DNA from 4 places in the Streptomyces sp. NPDC048191 genome. Region 1 is predicted to be linked to each of the others. Evidence: riboswitches for the same ligand, from Rfam matches in the RefSeq annotation. Region 1 holds a riboswitch; each other region holds the start of a gene.
What was found. Region 1 has a riboswitch for cyclic di-AMP ahead of AB0D93_RS11790 (NlpC/P60 family protein). Riboswitches for the same ligand answer to the same signal wherever they lie in the genome.
Positions count from the first base shown of each region.

Region 2: another riboswitch for cyclic di-AMP. It lies ahead of AB0D93_RS23295 (C40 family peptidase); the one in region 1 lies ahead of AB0D93_RS11790 (NlpC/P60 family protein).
Region 3: another riboswitch for cyclic di-AMP. It lies ahead of AB0D93_RS06255 (transglycosylase family protein); the one in region 1 lies ahead of AB0D93_RS11790 (NlpC/P60 family protein).
Region 4: another riboswitch for cyclic di-AMP. It lies ahead of AB0D93_RS25840 (transglycosylase SLT domain-containing protein); the one in region 1 lies ahead of AB0D93_RS11790 (NlpC/P60 family protein).

Region 1 covers NZ_JBEZMO010000005.1:278,810-283,896, reverse strand. The annotation lists gene AB0D93_RS11800 (hypothetical protein) at 1-203, shown strand, start outside; gene AB0D93_RS11795 (tellurite resistance/C4-dicarboxylate transporter family protein) at 207-1,172, opposite strand; gene AB0D93_RS11790 (NlpC/P60 family protein) at 1,262-2,440, opposite strand; cyclic di-AMP (ydaO/yuaA leader) riboswitch at 2,448-2,616, opposite strand; gene pcrA (DNA helicase PcrA) at 2,944-5,087, shown strand, end outside.
Region 2 covers NZ_JBEZMO010000014.1:152,163-157,249, reverse strand. The annotation lists gene AB0D93_RS23310 (XRE family transcriptional regulator) at 1-429, shown strand, start outside; gene AB0D93_RS23305 (ATP-dependent Clp protease proteolytic subunit) at 1,436-2,071, shown strand; gene AB0D93_RS23300 (hypothetical protein) at 2,079-2,384, shown strand; cyclic di-AMP (ydaO/yuaA leader) riboswitch at 2,820-2,958, shown strand; gene AB0D93_RS23295 (C40 family peptidase) at 2,961-3,434, shown strand; partial or broken gene AB0D93_RS23290 (LysE family translocator) at 3,442-3,636, opposite strand; partial or broken gene AB0D93_RS23285 (LysR family transcriptional regulator) at 3,608-4,449, shown strand; gene AB0D93_RS23280 (ATP-binding protein) at 4,471-5,031, opposite strand.
Region 3 covers NZ_JBEZMO010000003.1:94,674-99,760, reverse strand. The annotation lists gene AB0D93_RS06265 (DUF899 family protein) at 1-394, opposite strand, end outside; gene AB0D93_RS06260 (transglycosylase family protein) at 639-1,697, shown strand; cyclic di-AMP (ydaO/yuaA leader) riboswitch at 1,880-2,052, shown strand; gene AB0D93_RS06255 (transglycosylase family protein) at 2,057-2,746, shown strand; gene eno (phosphopyruvate hydratase) at 3,097-4,383, shown strand; gene AB0D93_RS06245 (septum formation initiator family protein) at 4,489-4,965, shown strand; partial or broken gene AB0D93_RS06240 (DUF501 domain-containing protein) at 4,993-5,087, shown strand, end outside.
Region 4 covers NZ_JBEZMO010000017.1:36,712-41,798, forward strand. The annotation lists gene AB0D93_RS25830 (sigma-E factor regulatory protein RseB domain-containing protein) at 1-572, opposite strand, end outside; gene AB0D93_RS25835 (polyprenyl synthetase family protein) at 1,025-2,035, opposite strand; cyclic di-AMP (ydaO/yuaA leader) riboswitch at 2,660-2,838, shown strand; gene AB0D93_RS25840 (transglycosylase SLT domain-containing protein) at 2,843-3,334, shown strand; gene AB0D93_RS25845 (HAD family hydrolase) at 3,480-4,292, opposite strand; gene AB0D93_RS25850 (FAD-dependent oxidoreductase) at 4,490-5,087, opposite strand, start outside.

The DNA of each region.
Region 1 (5,087 bases):
CCGGCGTGGTCCTGGTCGGCCTCAACCAGGCCGACGACCACCACGTCAACACCATCAAGATCGGCATCAAGCTGGCCCTGCTGATCGTGATCCTCGGACTCGTCTATGTGAAGCGTGACGAGGAGAAGATCGACAAGAACGTGTTCGGGCTGGTCGGCGCGCTGACCATGGCGAACGTCTTCATCGCCGTGCTGTGGACCTGACGGTCACGCGTCGCCGCCGTCGGCGCGGACCGCGAGCACCGCACCGGCGGCGACCGCGAGCCACACCGCCACGGCCACCCACAGCAGCACCTGCCCCGGCGGAGTGAGCCACGGGATGCCGAGGGCGGTCGCGACGGACAGCATCGCCACCGCCGTCATCCCCATCGGGAACGCGGTCGACCACCGGCGCATGTCGTAGCCGCGCCGGGGCCGCGCCGCCTCGGCCACCAGCAGCGTGAGGTACCAGGCCAGATCCAGGACGAGCAGCACGACCGTCACCGTGCGCAGCACGTCACGGTCGTCCCCGTCCCACAGATACAGGCCGCCGTCCCCGGCGACGAGGAGTCTCGCCCCGGCCAGCGCCGAGATCGCGAGCGCCCCGCCAGCGATCCAGTGGTCGCCCCCGCCCTCCAGCACCTCCCGGACGTCGAAACGGGCCAGGGCGAGGCCGTAGAGCGCCAGACCCAGCCAGAACAGCACCAGCGCGGTGTGCGCGAGCCACGCCGTGCGCTCGGCCGCGGCCAGCGTGGCGGCCAGCACGGCGAGCCCCTGTGTGGCCACACAACACAGGAACACCGAGCCCGGCATGCGCCGCCTCCAGTGCCATACGACCAGGACCAGCAATGCCGGCCAGAGCAGTGCCGCGAGTGCCAGCAGCGCCGCGGCCAGGGTCCGCCCGCCCAGCGTCGCGAACCCGGTGCCGAGCACCGCGGTCGCGGCGACGGCGGTGAGCGCGCCGGGGCTGCCCGCATCGGCCGCCCAGCGCCGCCGGTCGCCGAGCAGCCGCAGGACGAAGTCGGCGGCCAGCGCGGCCCAGGCGACACAGGTCAACGCCAGCGCCACCCGGGAGAGCGTCTCCGCGCCGGTCAGATGCAGTCCCACCGACAGGATGCCGGTCGCCATCACGGCGGCCCCGGCCGCGGGGGGCCGCTCCGCCCACCACACACGCAGAGCTGAGATGCCGGGCATGCGCCCGATGCTAGGGAGCGGCACGGCCCCCGGCCGTGAAGGGCACGCAGGCGTCCGGCGTAAAGCGCCGGCACGCGTGCGTGGCCCGGTCAGCCCGGGCGGACCACGCTGTGAATGATCGACTCTCCGCCGTAGTAGATCGACTCCTCGCGGACGTACGCGCCCGGCTTCGGGGCGTGGATCATCATGCCGTTGCCTATGTAGATGCCGACGTGGCTGATGTCGTCGTAGAAGAAGACCAGGTCGCCGGGGCGGGCGTCGGCCAGGGAGACCGTGGTGCCCGCGTCGACCTGGTCGTACGTGGTGCGCGGCAGTGTGACGCCTGCGGCCCTCCAGGCGGCCTGGGTGAGGCCCGAGCAGTCGTAGGAGTCCGGGCCGGTGGCGCCCCACACATACGGCTTGCCGATCTGCGCGCGGGCGAAGGCGAGCGCCTTCTCGGCCTTCGTGTCGTAGGAACTGGACGTAGTGGACCCGGACGAGCCGGAGTCCGTCGAGCCGGAGCCGGAGCCCGACCCCGTGGACGAGGACGAGGACGAGGACGACGCGGCCTGCTGCCGCGCTGCCTGTTGCTTCGCCAGCTCGGCCGCCTTGCGGGCCGCCTCCTGCTGCTTCTCCCGCTCGATGGCGGCCAGCCGCGCCTTCTCCTGGGCCGTCAGCTGCGACAGCAGTTCGCGCGCGGTGGCCAGTTTCTTCTGGACGGTGGACTTCGCGGACTGCAGGTCGTGCTGTGAGTCGGTCAGCGTCTGCAGGCTCTGCGCGGCCTCCCGCCGCTTCTTCATGGTCGCGGCCTGCTCGCCGATGAAGTCGTCGACCGCGCTCTTCTCCCGCGAGGTCAGCCGGTTCATCAACTGGGTCTGGTCGAAGTAGTCCTGCGGGTCGTTCGCCAGCAGGAAGGTGGCCGTGTCGGGGGCGGCGGCGCCGGTGCGGTACTGAGCCGCGGCGAAGGAGCCCAGCTCCTCACGGGCCTTGTTGAGGCGTTGGGTGCGCCGGGCGACATCGTCGCGCAGGGCGTCGACGCGTCCCCGCTGTTTGCCGGTGCGCTCCTTGGCGGCGTCGTACTTCTCGGTCGCCGACTCCGCCTGGCGATAGAGGTCGTCGACCTTCTTCTCGACCTCTTCCAGGCTCGGCTTGGCGTGATCGGTGCTCGGGGCGGCCTCGGCGGTCTGTGAGAAGACGGCCATGGAGGTGAGGGCGGCGGTGGCGAGGGCGGGGGTGCGCATGCCCGATCCGAGGGTCCCGCCGGGGCGCGGCTTGCGATGCGACGCCAAGGGAGGCGACTCCTTCCAATGGGCCGCCTACCGGGTTAGCTGTCGGGTTCGGGCGGTGGTTCGGAAGGGTTGCCCTACGGCGTCGTCCCTGGCGGGAGTCGGCCGATTCACCCCAAAGTCGGTGGGTCCCCGGCTCCGGGCACCCGCAGGCGCGCCGGACTCGGCGGGGGCCGCGCGGTCCGGCGAGGTTCGCCGGTAGGGGTCGTACGGCCCGGACGCACGCTAGCCAACTCGTGTGACTCCTGTGAAGGTTGGTGCGTGATATGTCCGATACATTTTCGTGACCTGGGGCCGGTTTCGCGCCTGCGTCACTGCACGCTTCCCCTGCGTGAGTGGGCCTGTCATTGGGCGGTTCCGCTGCGTGAGCAGGGCTGTCACCGGGCGGTTCCGCTGTGTGAGCGGGTCCACGCCCGTTCGGCGGTGAAGATCAACTCTCTTGCGGACCGGCCATGTTCCGGGGACGGCGACCGGTTGTCGGTGGGGCACCCTAGACTCGTAGAGCGATGAGCAGCCTCTTTGACGACAGCTTCCTGGCGGACCTCCAGCCCCCTCGCGGGCACGGGGAGGAGCCCCCGCCGCCGCCCGAGGACGACCACGCTCCGGAGCCGCTTCCGGACGATCTGTTCGGCGGGAAGTTCGACGTGCCGCCGGACCGGGACGCCTACTACCGCGACGGCGCCCCCCGTCCCGCGATCGACACGGCGGCCCTCCTGCACGGGCTGAACGACAACCAGCGCGCCGCGGTCGTGCACGCCGGCTCCCCGCTGCTCATCGTCGCCGGCGCCGGCTCCGGCAAGACCCGCGTGCTCACCCACCGCATCGCCCACCTGCTCGCCGAGCGGAACGTGCACCCGGGCCAGATCCTCGCGATCACCTTCACCAACAAGGCCGCGGGCGAGATGAAGGAGCGCGTCGAGCAGCTCGTCGGCCCGCGCGCGAACGCGATGTGGGTGATGACCTTCCACAGCGCGTGCGTGCGCATCCTGCGCCGGGAGAGCAAGAAGCTCGGCTTCACGTCGTCGTTCTCCATCTACGACGCCGCCGACAGCAAGCGCCTGATGGCCCTGGTCTGCCGCGACCTGGACCTCGACCCCAAGCGCTTCCCGCCCAAGTCCTTCAGCGCCAAGATCAGCAACCTGAAGAACGAGCTGATCGACGAGGAGGACTTCGCCGCCCAGGCGGCCGACGGCTTCGAGAAGACCCTCGCCCAGGCCTACGCCCTCTACCAGTCGCGGCTGCGCGAGGCGAACGCCCTCGACTTCGACGACCTGATCATGACGACGGTCAACCTGCTGCGCGCCTTCCCGGACGTCGCCGAGCACTACCGCCGCCGCTTCCGGCACGTCCTCGTCGACGAGTACCAGGACACCAACCACGCCCAGTACGCGCTCGTCCGTGAACTCGTCGGCACCGGCGCGCACGACGAGGACACCCCGCCGGGCGAGTACGACCTCCCGCCCGCCGAGCTGTGCGTCGTCGGTGACGCGGACCAGTCGATCTACGCCTTCCGGGGCGCGACGATCCGCAACATCCTCCAGTTCGAGGAGGACTACCCGAACGCGACGACGATCCTGCTGGAGCAGAACTACCGCTCCACGCAGACCATCCTGAGCGCGGCCAACGCGGTCATCGAGCGCAACGAGTCGCGCCGCCCCAAGAACCTGTGGACCAACGCGGGTGCGGGCGCCCGGATCACCGGCTATGTCGCCGACACCGAGCACGACGAGGCGCAGTTCGTCGCCGACGAGATAGACCGCCTGGTCGACGCGGGCGAGGCCAAGGCCGGCGACGTCGCCGTCTTCTACCGCACCAACGCGCAGTCCCGTGTCTTCGAAGAGGTCTTCATCCGCGTCGGCCTGCCCTACAAGGTCGTCGGCGGCGTCCGCTTCTACGAGCGCAAGGAGGTCCGGGACGTCCTCGCCTACCTGCGCGTCCTCGCCAACCCGGAGGACTCGGTGCCGCTGCGCCGCATCCTCAACGTGCCCAAGCGGGGCATCGGCGAGCGCGCGGAGGCGATGATCGACGCCCTCGCCCAGCGCGAGAGGATCAGCTTCCCGCAGGCGCTCGGGCGCGTGGACGAGGCGTACGGCATGGCCGCGCGCTCCACCAACGCGGTCAAGCGGTTCAACACGCTGATGGAGGACCTGCGGACGATCGTGGAGTCCGGAGCCGGACCGGCGACCGTCCTGGAGGCCGTGCTCGAACGCACCGGTTACCTGGCCGAGTTGCAGGCGTCCACCGACCCGCAGGACGAGACCCGCATCGAGAACCTCCAGGAACTCGCCGCCGTGGCCCTGGAGTTCGAGCAGGAGCGCGGTGAGGGCGAGGCGGTGGGGCTGGCCGACTTCCTCGAGCAGGTCGCCCTGGTCGCCGACTCCGACCAGATCCCGGACGAGGAGGACGGCGACGGCGTCATCACTCTGATGACCCTGCACACCGCCAAGGGCCTGGAGTTCCCGGTCGTCTTCCTCACCGGTATGGAGGACGGCGTGTTCCCGCACATGCGCGCCCTCGGCCAGACCAAGGAACTGGAGGAGGAGCGGCGCCTGGCGTACGTCGGCATCACACGTGCGCGCGAGCGGCTGTACCTCACGCGGTCGGCGATGCGCAGCGCCTGGGGCCAGCCGTCGTACAACCCGCCCTCCCG
Region 2 (5,087 bases), on a different contig from region 1:
ACTGGCCAGGACCGGACGACCGCGCTGGCCCTGATGGAAGAGGCCGGAGAGGAAGTCGACCGCAGGCCAGCTGTGGAGGGCCTGTTCACCGTGGAGGCCACCCGCGCACAGGTGGACGCGTACCGGATCAGCGTGCTGAACGCCCTCGGCACCCCGGACGAGGGCGTCGACATCGCGGCCGGGCTGGACGTCGACCGCATGCCGACGGCGGAGCGACGCGCGCGGGCGTGGACCGACATCGCACGCATGTGGAACGCGCTCGGCGACGCATCGCAGACGTTCGCTGCCCTGCAGCGCGTCGAACAGGAGGGACCGCAAGAGGTTCGCCGGCCCGCCCTGCGCGCGCTGACGGCCGGCCTTCTGTACGGGCCAACCCGAATCGAAGGGGTGCGCGAGTTCGCGAAGCGCACTGGAGCAATGGCTGGCTGAAAAACGAAACTGCCCCCGCTGCCGAAGCAGCGGGGGCAGCTCGATCAGTCGGTTTCGTCTTCGGTGGCCAGTCCGGCTCGCGGAACAGGCCCTCGTCGGCGTCGACGGCGGAGGCCCGGATTTATCTGGTGTTCAGTCGCACCGAGGAGCCGACGGGCGAACCCACTGGCCGGGCCGCACGTGTACGTCACGCCGCCGTAAGTGAACGACCAGTCCGCGGGCGGGCTGCCATCCTTCCCATCACGGCCGGCCTGGCCGTGCGGCCCAGCGGGCCGGAGGGACCCTGCGGTCCCGCAGGCCCAACTGACCCTGCGGGGCCGCAGGTGCCCGGCGCGCCCGGCTCGCAGGACGCTCCTGCCTGGACGGGCCATGAGGGTCCTTTCACCAGTGGCCAGGTCGTCCTGGACATGCGAGAAGCCCCTGAAGGTCGCGGGGGGGGTGAGGGTGTGCGGCTCAGCCCTGGCCGGGCCTGTCGCCGACGTAGAGGTGCAGTTCCTCGCGGTGCGCCCCGGAGCGCGGCCTCGATGACGGCCGCGTGCCGGGCCGCGACGCGGCGGGCACGGGAGTGCGCCGACCCGGCCAGCGGCACCCAAAGGGCGTCCGCGAGCAGGTGAGGCCACACCTGGGCCCACGTGGACGCGATCCCGGCCACTACGTGCGCTCCGGCCAGACCACGTCCCGCCCTTGAGCGTGGCCTCCGCCCACCCGCACGCGCAGTAGCGGAACGGGCTGCCGGGCGTGGCGGCATCCGGGCAATCCGGGGAGCCGGCCTGCTCGCCGCCGTCATCGGGCGAACACCCACCGGCGGCCAGCGGGTGGACGAGCTGCCCCGTGAGATTGAGCACGCACAGGCCGACGCGGTTGGGGTCCTGCGGATCAACCTCTGTGATGATCGCGGCTCGACATGCGGACGAGAACGTTTAGGTGCCAGCACTATGTACGTCCTGTACATTTTTTACAGACGCCGAGCCCAACCCGAGGCCGTGCGATGAGAAGGGGTATGCCCATGTCCCGAGCGTCCGCCCGACATGTCCTTCCAGAGTTCACCGAGCGCACCAGCAGCGGCGCCCGCACGCTCGACCCCTACGGCAAGCTCTTCGAGGACCGGATCGTCTTCCTCGGCACCCCGCTGGACGACGCGGCCGCGAACGACGTGATGGCTCAGTTCATGTACCTCGAACACGCCGCCCCGGAGCGGGACATCACGCTGTACGTCAACTCCCCCGGCGGTTCGTTCAGCGCACTGACCGCCGTCTACGACACGATGCGCTACGTCAGTTGCGACGTGGCCACCTACTGCCTGGGCCAGGCCGCGTCCCAGGCGGCGCTGCTGATCGCGGCCGGCACGCCGGGCAAGCGGTTCGCCCTGCCCGGAGCGCGCCTGGTGATCTCCCAGCCCCAGCTGGCCGAACCGGTGCAGGGACAGCCCAGCGACCTGCTCATCGAGGCCGAGGAGTTGACCCGGGTCCGCGCCGTGACGGAGGAGATGCTCGTACGGCACACCCGGCGCACGGCCGAGCAGGTCCACCGCGACCTGGAACGGGACTTGGTGCTGGACGCCCCCGCGGCCGTGGACTACGGGCTGGTGGACGGCATCGTACTCAGCCGGCGGAGCATGCCCGGCGCACCGGACGCGAGGTGAGCCGCCGATGCTGCCGGAGTTGCCGCCGCTGCCCGCGCTGACGCGCGCCGAGGGCGATCTGATCGACCGTTACCTGGAGGCGGTCGACCTGCTGGGCCGCATCAATCCCGCGCACGACGGGGACACCTATCGCGGACTGCGCGCGGCCCAGGCCCTGGTGCGCAAGGCCGCAGAGCTGCGTGACGCCCTCGCGTTGATGCACCGGCGGGGCGAGACGGAGCTGCACGGTGACACGCTGGCACGGGCCTTGCGGGTGCTGGACGGCCGGCGTCGTGCCGCGCGCGTCGCGCTCCCGCCCGACGGTGACGGCTGATCCGGACACCGGAACCGGCCGGGCGGACCGTGCTGTCGACAGCCGCCGCTCGGACCGGACTTGAAACGGCCCGAACGACGTACCGCCGACCGGTGTATATCCGGATCGTTTTTCGGGCCTCCCGACTTGCGCACCGCGCCGTCGCACGCACCGGAAGAACACGCTCCGCCCCAGGTCCGGGGCTACGACCGGGACCTGACGGCGCCTCGAACACGACACTGTCCACCCGAACGGGTGAGTGGTGAGTAACGCCACAAATCCCCGGATGCATTGGGATTTTCCGACAGTCATGAGTGAAGATCCCTGTCCGACGACAAGCCCCCGCCACCGCGGCGGGGCGGTCCGGGCGGACGCCGAGTCCTGCCGCCGCCCGGATGACCGGTCGACAGGAGTGGATCGGCAGGAGTGGAGGACCCGAGCAAGACGGGTCGCCGGGACGGACGTTCGTCTGTACGTCGCAGACGGCCGGAGGTTCCGAGCAGCCCTTGGGGTGAAGCCGCGGCAACGCGGCCGGGCAACTTCGCCAGCCCGAATCCGACAGGTCATCCTTCACAGGCGGCTGACGAAGGGTTGCGCATGACTGCGCTCAATCGTGTCCCGTCACTCATGGCCCGGGCCGGCACGGCCTCGGCTCTCACCCTCGCCGCCGTCGGCGGCTCGATCACGGTCCCCGGTCTCGCCACCGAGGCCTCGGCCGCCGGCGTCGCCGCGAAAGCGCTGCAGGTGGCGGCCTCCAAGAAGGGCGCCCCGTACCAGTACGGGGCCACCGGGCCGCGCAGGTTCGACTGCTCGGGGCTCACGCTCTACTCGTTCAAGAAGGCGGGCAAGCGCCTGCCGCGTACCGCCGCCGCGCAGTACAACAGGACGCACCACATCTCCGCCGGCCGCCGCAAGGCCGGTGACCTGGTGTTCTTCCACTCGGGTTCGTACGTCTACCACGTCGGCATCTACGCCGGTCACGGGAAGATCTGGCACGCGCCGAGGACCGGGGACGTGGTGAGGCTCCAGAAGATCTGGACCAGGAGCGTCTGGTACGGCCGGGTCAGCTGACCTGACGTCAGGTAAGGAGCGGCTCCAGCAGCAGGGCCGCTCCCAGCACCGTCAGCGCCACCCCGGTGCCCGCCTGGAGCCCACGGGCGGCCCGGGGCCGGCGCAACCACCTGGCCAGCCGGTCCACCAGCGGCGTCACCATCTGGAACCGCACCAGTGCCGGCGCGCACACGATCACCGCGAGCAGCAGCGTCCGGGGCAGCGCGTGCCCCCCTGCGGGCTCGCCGGTGGCCGTGGCGGAGGCCGGCTCGATCACCCGGGCCGTCGACCGGCTCGGCAACACCCCGCCCGCGCTGTCCCAGCAGCTGGCCAAGCCGGAGCGGGGGGCGGGCACGGCTCTGCTGGGGCGTCATCACCGCGGGGCCCGGCCGGCCGAGGCCGGCGAGGTGCTGGTGGCGCGGGTCTGGGGGCACCTCCCGCGCCTTCGAGGCAGGGAGGGAGGGGCCTCGACGGGCTGGACCGGGCCCGGGCACGCACTGGCGCGGCTGACCGGCCTGACGGGCGGCGCGCTGAGGCGCGGCACCTTCCCGACCGCCGGCGAGATGGGCCTGGCGCTGACCCACACCTACCACCCGGCCGAGGTCTCGCCGGTGCCGTCGTCGGTGCGTCCGGAGGACGTCCTGGTGGCGGAACTGGTCCTGGTGACCGCGCCGGGACACGCCCTGAGCAGCGTCTCGTCCCGGCTGCCGCTGACGGAGCCGGCCGGAGAGCCACTGATCGGCAAGGCACCGCAGCATGCGGCCCGCCGGGAGATCGAGGCCCTGCTCTCCGCCGTGGGCGCCACGCCGTCGCTACGGGTGCCGACGCCCGGGTACGCCGTGGTGTGCGCGCGGGGCTGGGCGGGGACGTCGTACTGGAGATGGTGGCCCGCACCGCGGCCACACCCGTCGGCGTACGCCCCCTGGAGGCGGGTCGCCTGCACCGGACGATCTCGGTGGCCTACCGACCGGACGAGACGACCCCGGCCGCGGGCGCCTTCCGGGCGCTGCTGCGAGGGGCCTTCGGCCGGGCCGCACGCCAGGGCCGGTCCGGGGTGCTACGGCGGGTCCGGAGTGCGGTCGTGGCCGGCCGCTCCGGCGCTGTCGGCTTCGCTGGAAGGGGGAGCGCCCCATCGCGGCGGGGTCGCGTTCGGGAACAGCCCCACGCCCCTGTGGGGCACCGCCGGTACCGGCTCCGCCGGGGCCGCCCAAGGGAGTTCGATGGAGACCGTCTTGCCGCCCTCGCGGGTGGGCCGGACGCGGAGTCTGCCACCGCACTCCGCGGTCAGCCAGCGGATGATGACCATGCCGCGACCGTTGTCCTGCTGGACGGCGGCGGGCAGTCTCTTCGGAAAGCGCGGATGACTGTCCGTGACGCCGATGCGCAGGTGTTCGTCACGGTCCAGCGCGATGTCGACCGTGAAGGTGGGTGACTGGCCGAAGGTGTGCTGTACGGCGTTCGTGGCGAGTTCGGAGACGATGAGCCGCACGGTGTCGGCTGTTTCGGTGTCCGACGGCAGGCCCCACTCCGCGAGCGTGCTCACGACATAGGTGCGGGCGGCGGAGACCGAGGCGGGATCGCTCGGCAGAGTGACGGATGCTTCCAGATGGTCTGCCATGGCGACGTCGTCCCTTTCCCACGGGACCGCAGTCCGACACGGAGCGGATGGTTCGA
Region 3 (5,087 bases), on a different contig from region 1:
CGACATGGCGGGCGACCCCGTTGAAGCCGTCGATCCACAGGGTGCACATCGGGCACGGGGCGGTCTGCCGTTTGCCGTACATGAAGTGGTAGACGATCAGCGGCCGGTCCGGGCCGCCGGTGAACAGCTCGCCCAGGGAGACCTCACGCACCGGCGTGTCGCCCGCGTCGAGGTCGGCGGGGCCCTCGAGGAAGACGTAGTCGCCCACTTCGGCCCCCTGCGGAAGCGCTCTGCGCAGGGCCGCGACCTTCTCGCGGTGCCGCATGAGGTCGATCTCGGCGTCACGGAGCTCCTCGCGGGCGGCGAGGTAGTCCGCGGACTCGCCGGGCAGTCGGGTGTGCCGCACCATCGTGTCCTCCTGGCTGGGAAGCCCCCGGATCGTGTCATCGGCCATGGTTCCGGCCGCCCGGTGTGCCGCGCGTGAGGCGGCGCCGTTCCCGACGGGTGACACAGCGGGTGAGAGGGGGTCCCGGCCGCCGCTCACGGCAAGATGACGAACATTCAACTCTGTGATCTTCACGTGATCTACGCGGCATTAACTTGTGACAAGTGATCGTCTGCCGATACGTTCACCCATCAGTGTGGCGAGGAGTACCAGTTCGCCGCGCCGGTTCTGCTCTCGCACGAAAGGCTTCCGCATGCTCTCCGGGAACGGTCGTCACCGTCGCCCCCGTCAGGCTCCGGCCCTCCTCGTCGCGGCCGGAGTGACCGGCTCCGCCATCGCCATCCCGCTGCTCGGGGCCGCGAGCGCCAGCGCGGCCGACGGAACCACGTGGGACAAGGTCGCCGAGTGCGAGAGCGGCGGTTCCTGGAGCGCCGACACCGGAAACGGTTACTACGGTGGCCTGCAGATCTCGCAGGACGACTGGGACAAGTACGGCGGCACGCAGTACGCCGAGAGCGCCGACCAGGCGAGCCGTTCCCAGCAGATAGCCGTCGCCGAGAAGATGCTCGCCGACCAGGGCACCAAGCCGTGGGCCATGTGCGCGCTGACCGCCGGGCTGACCTCCCACTCCGGTTCGGTCGACGTCGACACGGGCCTCGGCGGCTCCGGCGACAGCGGCGGTTCGGGCGACGTCTCCGGCTCGTCCGGCGGCTCGGACTCGTCCGACCTGTCGGATTCGTCCCAGTCCGGCTCCGGTTCCCAGTCCGGCTCCGCCGCCGAATCCGGCTCGGACTCCTCGGGCTCCTCCTCGGACTCGGGCGCCACGCCGGCGCCGAGCCGGAGTGAGGATGCGGGCAAGACCCCGGAGGCGACCGGCGACTCCACCGGAAGCAGCACCCCCAAGTCCGACAAGTCGGACTCGACCGGCGGCGGGGACTCGCAGGGGAGCGGCAGTTCGCCCGCGACGACCCCCGGCACCGAGGACTCGGACAATTCCCCGCAGAGCGGCGGTTCTTGGAGCCTGGTCGACACCGGCGCGCTCAGCAGTGGTGGACGTCACCGGGGTGAGAGTGCGGACGAAAGCGTGACAAACGGTCAGAACGCCACGTCCTCCGGGCGTCACGCCGGCGGTGCGGCCGACACCTACACCGTGCGCGAGGGCGACTCCCTCGCCTCCATCGCCGACGCGCTCGGCGTCGACGGCGGATGGCATGCGCTCTACGCCCAGAACAAGAAGGCCATCGGCGCCGACCCGAACCAGATCACCGCCGGTCAGACCCTGAAAGTCAAGGGCGAAAAGGACGCCGAATAGGGAGAGTTGACGCCCCTTTTCGCGAACGATGTCCGGTTTGGCGAAAGTGTGGGATGAGTCTCAGAAGCCCTGATCGTCTTTGAAATTCCGTCGATCGCGTGTCTACGGTCAGGACCGCTCGTCACCACGAGCCCCGGCAGTCGCAACGCCGAATCCTGCCAGCGGTTGCCCGGGAACAGTCGTCGCGTCATGCGCCGTAGGCAGGAGCGGGGGACCCAAGGTAAGCGCCGGGCCCAGCGGTTGACGCTGGACCGGCTTGGGGTGAAGCCGCGCCTCGCGAGAGCGAGCGTGCGGCCGGGCAACTCAACCGGCCCGAACCCGACAGCTCACCTCGCAGGCGTCGGTGAGGGGATCGATCCATGCTGTTCTCCGGCAAGGGCAAGCACCGTCGTCCGTCCAAGGCCGTCCGCGCCATCACGCTCGCCGGTGTCACCGGCGCCGCCGTCGCCGCCCCGCTGATGGCGGCCGGCAACGCCTCCGCCGCCACCGCCTCCGAGTGGGACGCGGTCGCCCAGTGCGAGTCCGGTGGCAACTGGTCCATCAACACCGGCAACGGCTTCTACGGCGGCCTGCAGTTCACCAACTCCACCTGGGCGGCGTACGGCGGCACCGCCTATGCCTCGCGTGCCGACCTCGCCACCAAGGCGCAGCAGATAGCCGTCGCCGAGAAGGTCCTCGCGGGCCAGGGCAAGGGCGCCTGGCCGGTCTGCGGCACGGGCCTGTCCTCCGCCGCGTACAACGGCTCCGCTCCCACCACCTCGTCGAAGACCACCTCGTCGGGCACCACGACCCGCTCCACCGGCCAGCAGGCCGCCACCCGCTCCACCACGCGCACGGCCCCCTCGGCGAGCAAGACCGTCACCACCCCGACCGGCAAGAAGGTCAAGAAGGGCGACGGCGAGTACAAGGTCGTCAAGGGCGACACCCTCAGCGCCATCGCCGAGAAGCACCACGTCCAGGGCGGCTGGAAGAAGCTCTTCGAGCTGAACAAGGACATCGTCGAGGACGCCAACCTCATCTACCCGGGCCAGCAGCTGCACCTGAAGTGACACCTGGCTCCGACCGGACCCACAGTGCCCTCACATCCCCGGCCCGCACGCTGAAGGCCTCGTGAGGGCCACCCCCCGTCCCCACGGGCTCCCCGCCCCGGCGCGTGTTCCCCCGTACGCGCCGGGGCGGGGTCTTTGCTTTCGCCACCGGTCACCCCTACCGTTTCCCCGCTCTTCACCCCCACCCCCCTTTGTTCCGCTCATGAACAATGGGTACCGTCTGCGTGTCCTCCCCGTCCACGGGACGGTCGGTCGGTCGCTGATCCCCCGGGGACGGTTAGGCTCTAGTCGCAAGGCGGAGCCGTGAGGCGGACCGCCCCGCACTACCAGCGTCACATTCCAAGAAGGAGATGCTCGTGCCGTCCATCGACGTCGTCGTAGCCCGGGAAATCCTGGACTCCCGAGGCAACCCCACGGTCGAGGTCGAGGTCGGCCTCGACGACGGCAGCACGGGTCGTGCCGCCGTCCCGTCCGGCGCCTCGACCGGTGCCTTCGAGGCCATCGAGCTGCGCGACGGTGACTCCAACCGTTACCAGGGCAAGGGCGTCGAGAAGGCCGTCCTCGCCGTCATCGAGCAGATCGGCCCGGAGCTGGTCGGTTACGACGCCACCGAGCAGCGCCTGATCGACCAGGCCATGTTCGACCTGGACGCCACCGACAACAAGGGCTCCCTCGGCGCCAACGCCATCCTCGGCGTCTCCCTCGCCGTCGCCCACGCCGCCTCCGAGGCGTCCGACCTTCCGCTCTTCCGCTACCTGGGCGGCCCGAACGCGCACCTGCTGCCGGTGCCGATGATGAACATCCTCAACGGCGGTTCGCACGCGGACTCCAACGTGGACATCCAGGAGTTCATGATCGCCCCGATCGGCGCGGAGTCCTTCTCCGAGGCCCTGCGCTGGGGTGCCGAGGTCTACCACACCCTGAAGAAGGTCCTGAAGAGCAAGGGCCTGGCCACCGGCCTCGGCGACGAGGGCGGCTTCGCCCCGAACCTCGGCTCCAACCGCGAGGCCCTCGACCTCATCCTCGAGGCCGTCAAGGAAGCCGGTTACGCCCCCGGTGAGCAGATCGCCCTCGCGCTCGACGTCGCCGCCTCCGAGTTCTACAAGGACGGCAAGTACCTCTTCGAGGGCAAGGAGCGCTCCGCCGCCGAGATGACGGAGTACTACGAGGAGCTCGTCGCCTCGTACCCGCTCGTCTCCATCGAGGACCCGCTGTTCGAGGACGACTGGGCCGGCTGGAAGGTCATCACCGACCGACTCGGCGACAAGGTCCAGCTGGTCGGCGACGACCTGTTCGTCACCAACCCCGAGCGCCTGGCCCGCGGCATCGAGGAGGGCACCGCCAACGCCCTGCTGGTCAAGGTCAACCAGATCGGCTCGCTGACCGAGACCCTGGACGCCGTCGAGCTCGCCCAGCGCAGCGGCTACAAGTGCATGATGTCCCACCGCTCCGGCGAGACCGAGGACGTCACCATCGCCGACCTGGCCGTCGCCACCAACTGCGGCCAGATCAAGACCGGCGCCCCGGCCCGCTCCGAGCGTGTCGCCAAGTACAACCAGCTGCTGCGCATCGAGGAGATCCTCGACGACGCCGCGGTGTACGCGGGCCGCTCGGCCTTCCCCCGCTTCAAGGGCTGATCCAACCACGGCCAAGTCTCAGCCAGTCGTACGTACGTCCCCGTACCCGGTCCCGTACCGTGTCCGGGGACGTACGCACGTGTGAAAGGGGAGGCGAAGAGCCACATGGCCGTCAGGGACCGGGACCGTTTCTCCACCGCGACCAGGCTGCGGCTGCTCGGCGAGCAGACGGCGGCCCGGGTCTACCGTTCCCAGACCAAGCGTCAGGCCCGCCGTTCGCGGCTCACCGGCCGCGCGGCGCTGCTCGCGCTGGTGCTGTGCTCGCTGATCGTCGCGCTCGCCTACCCGATGCGGCAGTACGTCTCCCAGCGCGCGCAGATCTCCGACCTCCAGCGGCAGCAGGAGCAGGCCCGCAAGCGGGTCGAGCAGCTGCGCGACCTCAAGGCGCGCTGGCAGGACGACTCCTACGCCGAGCAGCAGATCCGGCGCCGGCTGCACTACGTGATGCCCGGGGAGACCGGGTACGTGGTGATCGACCCGGGCGCGGCCAAGCAGTCCCGTGCCTACCTCGGGGCCGCCCGCCGGCCCTGGTACGCGAACGTCTGGGACGGCGTCGACAAGTCCGACGCCTCCGACCAGTAATGGATAGAAAGCCGATCTGAAGCAGTCATGGAAACGCCCCCGCCGCCCACTCCGCGCACCGAGCCCACCGACGCGGACGTCGAGGCCTTCAAGCAGCAGCTCGGCCGCCCGCCGCGGGGCCT
Region 4 (5,087 bases), on a different contig from region 1:
AAGTCCTTCGGGGTGGCCGGGGGCTCGGCCCTGCGGTCCTTGCCGGAGTCGGCAGAGATGCCGTGGGACACCTCGTTGCTCTTGCTGTCGTAGCCCCACACGTCCTTGCCGTTGTGGATGAGGCTGTACTCGGAACCGCTCTCCAGCAGCGACAGCTTCTGCTTGTCGGGGCCGCTGGCGGCGACGCGCAGCGTGTGCGTGCCGGAGACCAGCGAGGTGAGCTTGGACTGCGGGTCGGCGGAAGAGCCGTCGCCGGAGCCCTTGGCGGCGCCGGAGGCCAGGCTGTTCTCCAGGCCGCCGAGGTTGGGCAGGCCGAGGTCGGTGCTGGTGCGGACGGTGCCGGACAGCTGCTGCACATCCGACTTGGCGATCTTGTCGATGAGCTGCTGTGCGGTGATCCTCGGCAGGTCGGGGTCGCCGGAGGCGGCGAGCGCCGGGACCAGACCGATCGTGGCCGCGGCCACCCCCACCACCGCGACCGGCACCGCGTAGCGGGCGGCCTTGCGGCGTCCGCCACGCGGGTCCTCGTCCCGCGCGGCGTCCACTGCGTCGTCGGATTCGTACGGTGCCATGTGTGCCTTACCTCCGTCGTCGGCGGCGGCTGTCCTCACGCTGGTCCACCAGAGCCGCCATTCTCACCCGAATCGGTGAGGAGTGGTGATTTCCGTGGTGTCCATCTCACCAAATCGTCCATGAGGAAGCGTCAGACCTCGGAGCCAACTCCGTGTACGCCTGCGGTATGACACGTAGGGGCCGCGGCTCCCCCGACCCGTAAGGGTCTCACCGGAACGGACGTGACCGGAAGGGGACGCGCAGGGCCGTACGGCCGCCGGCACCGGCCGGGTGGGTACGGTCCGCGGGCACCGACCGTCCGCCGGCAGACCCGCTCCGCCCAGACGCCCGGTCGACTTGGTCCGGGCGGGTACGGCCCGCGGGCACCCGACCGTCCGCCGGCCGACTCGGTCCGGCCGGGCGTCAGCCGACTCGGGCCGGCCGGGGAGCGGCCGGTGCAGCCGGTGCGGCGTCAGCCGGCGCGGTGCACCACCGCGTCGCACAGTTCCAGCAGCGCCGCCTTGGCGTCGCACTCCCGCAGCGGCGCCAGCGCGGACCGGGCCTCCTCCGCGTACCGGACGGTGTCCCGGCGGGCCTGCTCCAGCGCGGGGTGGGCGCGCAGCGCGGACAGCGCCTCGGCGTGCCGGCCGTCGTCGCTGAGGTCGGAGTCGAGCAGCTCGCACAGCGCGCGGTCCTCGGGGAGGCCGAGCCGGGCCGCCCGCTCGCGCAGCCGGAGCACCGGGAGCGTCGGGATGCCCTCGCGCAGGTCGGTGCCCGGGGTCTTGCCGGACTCGTGGGAGTCGGAAGCGATGTCCAGGACGTCGTCGGCGAGCTGGAAGGCGACCCCGAGCCGCTCGCCGTACTGGGTGAGGACGTCGACGACCGTTTCGTCGGCGCCGGACATCATCGCGCCGAACCGGCAGGACACGGCCACCAGCGAGCCCGTCTTGCCGCCGAGCACGTCGAGGTAGTGCTCGACCGGGTCGCGGCCGTCCGAGGGGCCGGCGGTCTCCAGGATCTGGCCCGTGACCAGCCGCTCGAACGCGAGGGCCTGCACCCGTACCGCCTCGGGGCCGAGGTCGGCGAGGATCTGGGAAGCGCGGGCGAAGAGGAAATCGCCGGTGAGGACCGCGACGGAGTTGCCCCAGCGGGTGTTGGCGCTGTCCACACCGCGCCGCACGGCCGCCTCGTCCATGACGTCGTCGTGGTACAGCGTGGCCAGGTGGGTCAGTTCCACGACGACGGCCGAGGGCACGATGCCCGGCGCGTAGGGGTCGCCGAACTGGGCCGCGAGCATCACGAGCAGCGGCCGGAACCGCTTCCCGCCGGCCCGTACGAGGTGCTGCGCGGCCTCCGTGATGAACGGGACCTCGCTCTTGGTGGCCTCGAGCAAGCCTTCCTCGACAGCCGCCAATCCGGCCTGGACATCGGCTTCCAGAGCCTGGTCCCGCACGCTCAGCCCGAACGGCCCGACGACGGTCACGAGGGGTCTCCTGTCTGCTGGTGTCTGCTGGCGATTACACGGTTTGTCGATAGGTCGCTGCCATCACTCAAGTCAGCGTATCCGGTCCCTGTTCGATCACCGATAGCGCCCACCGGTCCAGCCCGGGCGGTATCGGATCATGACCGGTATGTTTTTGATCAAGTGGTAATAACGCACATTTATCGACTTAACAGGACCCCACACACTTTGTCGCGAACCGAGGAGCGAGCGGAGTAACGCCCGCACCTCGCCTTCGCGCCGCGACGATCATGCACCACGTGCCGACACCCACGGCCGTCGCAGCCAATACGACAACGACCGGCACCGCGTCACAGGTTCCACCGCCCGTCCGATCCACCCAAATCCCCCATGTCCGATTTGAACTGCTTTGCTATTTCGTGAGTTGGGTCACGGTCACCGGCCGGCACCCTGAACCCCCGGTCCGCCGCTCCCGCCGCGCCCCGTCGGCGAGTTGAGGGTTGGCAACCGCAAAGGATCAAGCACCCCATACGGCACAGACCAAGGTCAAATGGTGCGATGTGTGGATCCGGCACTTGTTCCCGACATGTGCTCTCGCATACGTTCCGGGCCAACCGGGCGGACGCCGAATCCTGCCGCCGCCCGCGTGACCCATCGACGAACTCATTCGTACGGCAGGAGCGGGGGACCCAGGTAAGTCGCCGGACCGGACGGCACACGTCGCACCGGAACGGCTAGGGGTGAAGCCGAGCCCATCCAGGGCACGGCCGGGCACCTCCCCGCCCGAACCCGACAGCTCACCTCGCAGGCGACGGAGAGGACTTCCCCATGCCTGCTGCCGCTCAGCCCCGCCCCACCCGGATGAACCGCCTCGTCCGCACCCTCGCCGTCGCCGGCACCGGTGCCGCCGTCCTCGCCCTGCCGCTCATCAGCGCCACCAGCGCCACGGCGGCCACCACCACGGCCACCGCGAAGGCCTCCACCACTCCCGCCGGGTACCCGAACAACCTCGACGGCTGGATCCGCGAGTCGCTCGCGATCATGGCCCAGAAGGGCATCCCGGGCACCTACAACGGCATCTACCGCAACATCATCCGGGAGTCCTCCGGCAACCCGAACGCCATCAACCTCTGGGACTCCAACGCCGCCAAGGGCATCCCGTCCAAGGGCCTGCTCCAGGTGATCGACCCGACCTTCAACACGTACCACGTGGCCGGCACCGCCTTCGACCCTTACGACCCGGTCGCCAACATCACCGCGGCCTGCAACTACGCCGCCGCGCGGTACGGCTCGATCGACAACGTCTTCAGCGCGTACTGATCGTCCCGCTCCCGCGGACCGGCACGACACCGGCCGTCCCGCACGCACCCACACCTGACGGACGGGGGCGTGCCGGACGGCCGCCGCGCATCCACCGGGCCCCGCACGGCGGGGCCCGGGCCCCGGGCGCCTACTGATGTGCCGGTCAGTCGGTCGGGAACAGTCTTTCGAGGACGACGGCGATGCCGTCGTCCTCGTTCGACAAGGTGATCTCATCGGCCACCGCCTTCAGTTCAGGGTGCGCGTTGGCCATGGCGACCCCGTACCCGGCCCACTCGAACATCGGGATGTCGTTGGGCATGTCGCCGAACGCCAGGGCCCGCGCCGCGGTGATCCCGAGCCGCTCGGCGGCCAGCGCGAGACCGGCCGCCTTGGTCACCCCGGACGGCTGGAGCTCCACGGTCCCCGGCCCCGACATGGTGACCGTCGCCAGCGAGCCCACCACCGAGCGCGCCACGGCCGCCAACTCGTCGTCGGACAGGGTGGCGTGCCGCAACAGCACCTTGCTGATCGGCGCGCACCACAGGTCGTCGCGCCGGCCGACCCGGACCGCGGGCAGGGTCGGGTGCGGCATCAGATAGCCGGGCTCGATGAGCGTGAGCCCGTCGACACCGTCCTGGTCGACGGCGGCATAGACCTGCCCCACCTCCGCCTCGATCTTGCCGAGCGCGGTCTCGGCCAGCTCCCGGTCCAGCCGGACCGACCACAGCAGCCGGCCGGCCGCGGCGTCGTAGACCTGTGCGCCCTGCCCGCACACCGCGAGCCCCGTGCAGCCCAGGAGCTCCAGGAGGGGCCGTACCCGCGGGGCCGGGCGGCCCGTCACGACCAGATGCCGGACACCGGCCCGCGCCACCCGCCCGAGCGCGGCGAGCGACCGGTCGGAGACGGTGTCGTCGCCGCGCAGCAGCGTTCCGTCCAAGTCGGTGGCGATCAGTGCGTACGCGGGGGAGGCTGCCATGATCAGAGAATACGGATCCCACGCCGCGCCGACTCACCTTGTCGCCCTGCGCACTTACGTACTGATCGCCCCCAAGTGCCCCTCGTCGAGCCGCTGATGGCGATGCCGGCGGTGAGGCGGTGGGTCCGGCGCCGGCTCCCGGTAGCGGTCGGCGGACCGGTCGCTGCCGGGATGCGCCGGACGCCGACGGGCCCCGCTCAGCCGTGCGCCGCCGCCAGGTGTTTCGCCAGTCGCGGCGAGGCGAACTCCGTACCGCAGACGAAGCGCATCACCGGGCCGTACGACGACGCCGCCGGCAGTCCGGTGAAGTACAGGCCGGGGACGGACGAGACATAACCGGGGCCGAGCTTCGGCGCGCCGCGGCTCACCGCGAGCCGGGTGCGCAGTTCGTGGCCGAGGAAGTCCATCGCCGCGATGTCGACGCGGTAGCCGGTGGCGGCGATGACGTGGTCGGCGGTGAGCCGCTCGGTGTGCCCGCCGTGGGTCCGTACGGTGAGGACGGGGCTGCCGTCGGGCGCCTCGGCGGCCATGACCCGGTCGACGTCCTGCACCTGCACGGCGCTCTCGAAGCGCTCGCGCAGCCACCAGGCGCCGAGCGGTCCGAGGACCCGGCGGACCAGGTAGTGGCGGGTGGCCTCGGGCAGATAGCGGTAGGGGTGCGGGTAGTAGCTGAGCGCCCACAGCGACCAGGCGTTGCCGAAGGGGGACTCGGGACGCAGCTTCGGCTGGTTCCAGGGCGGGGCGCCGAAGGCGACGCGCCCGCGGCCGCGCGCGACCACACGCACGCGTGCCCCC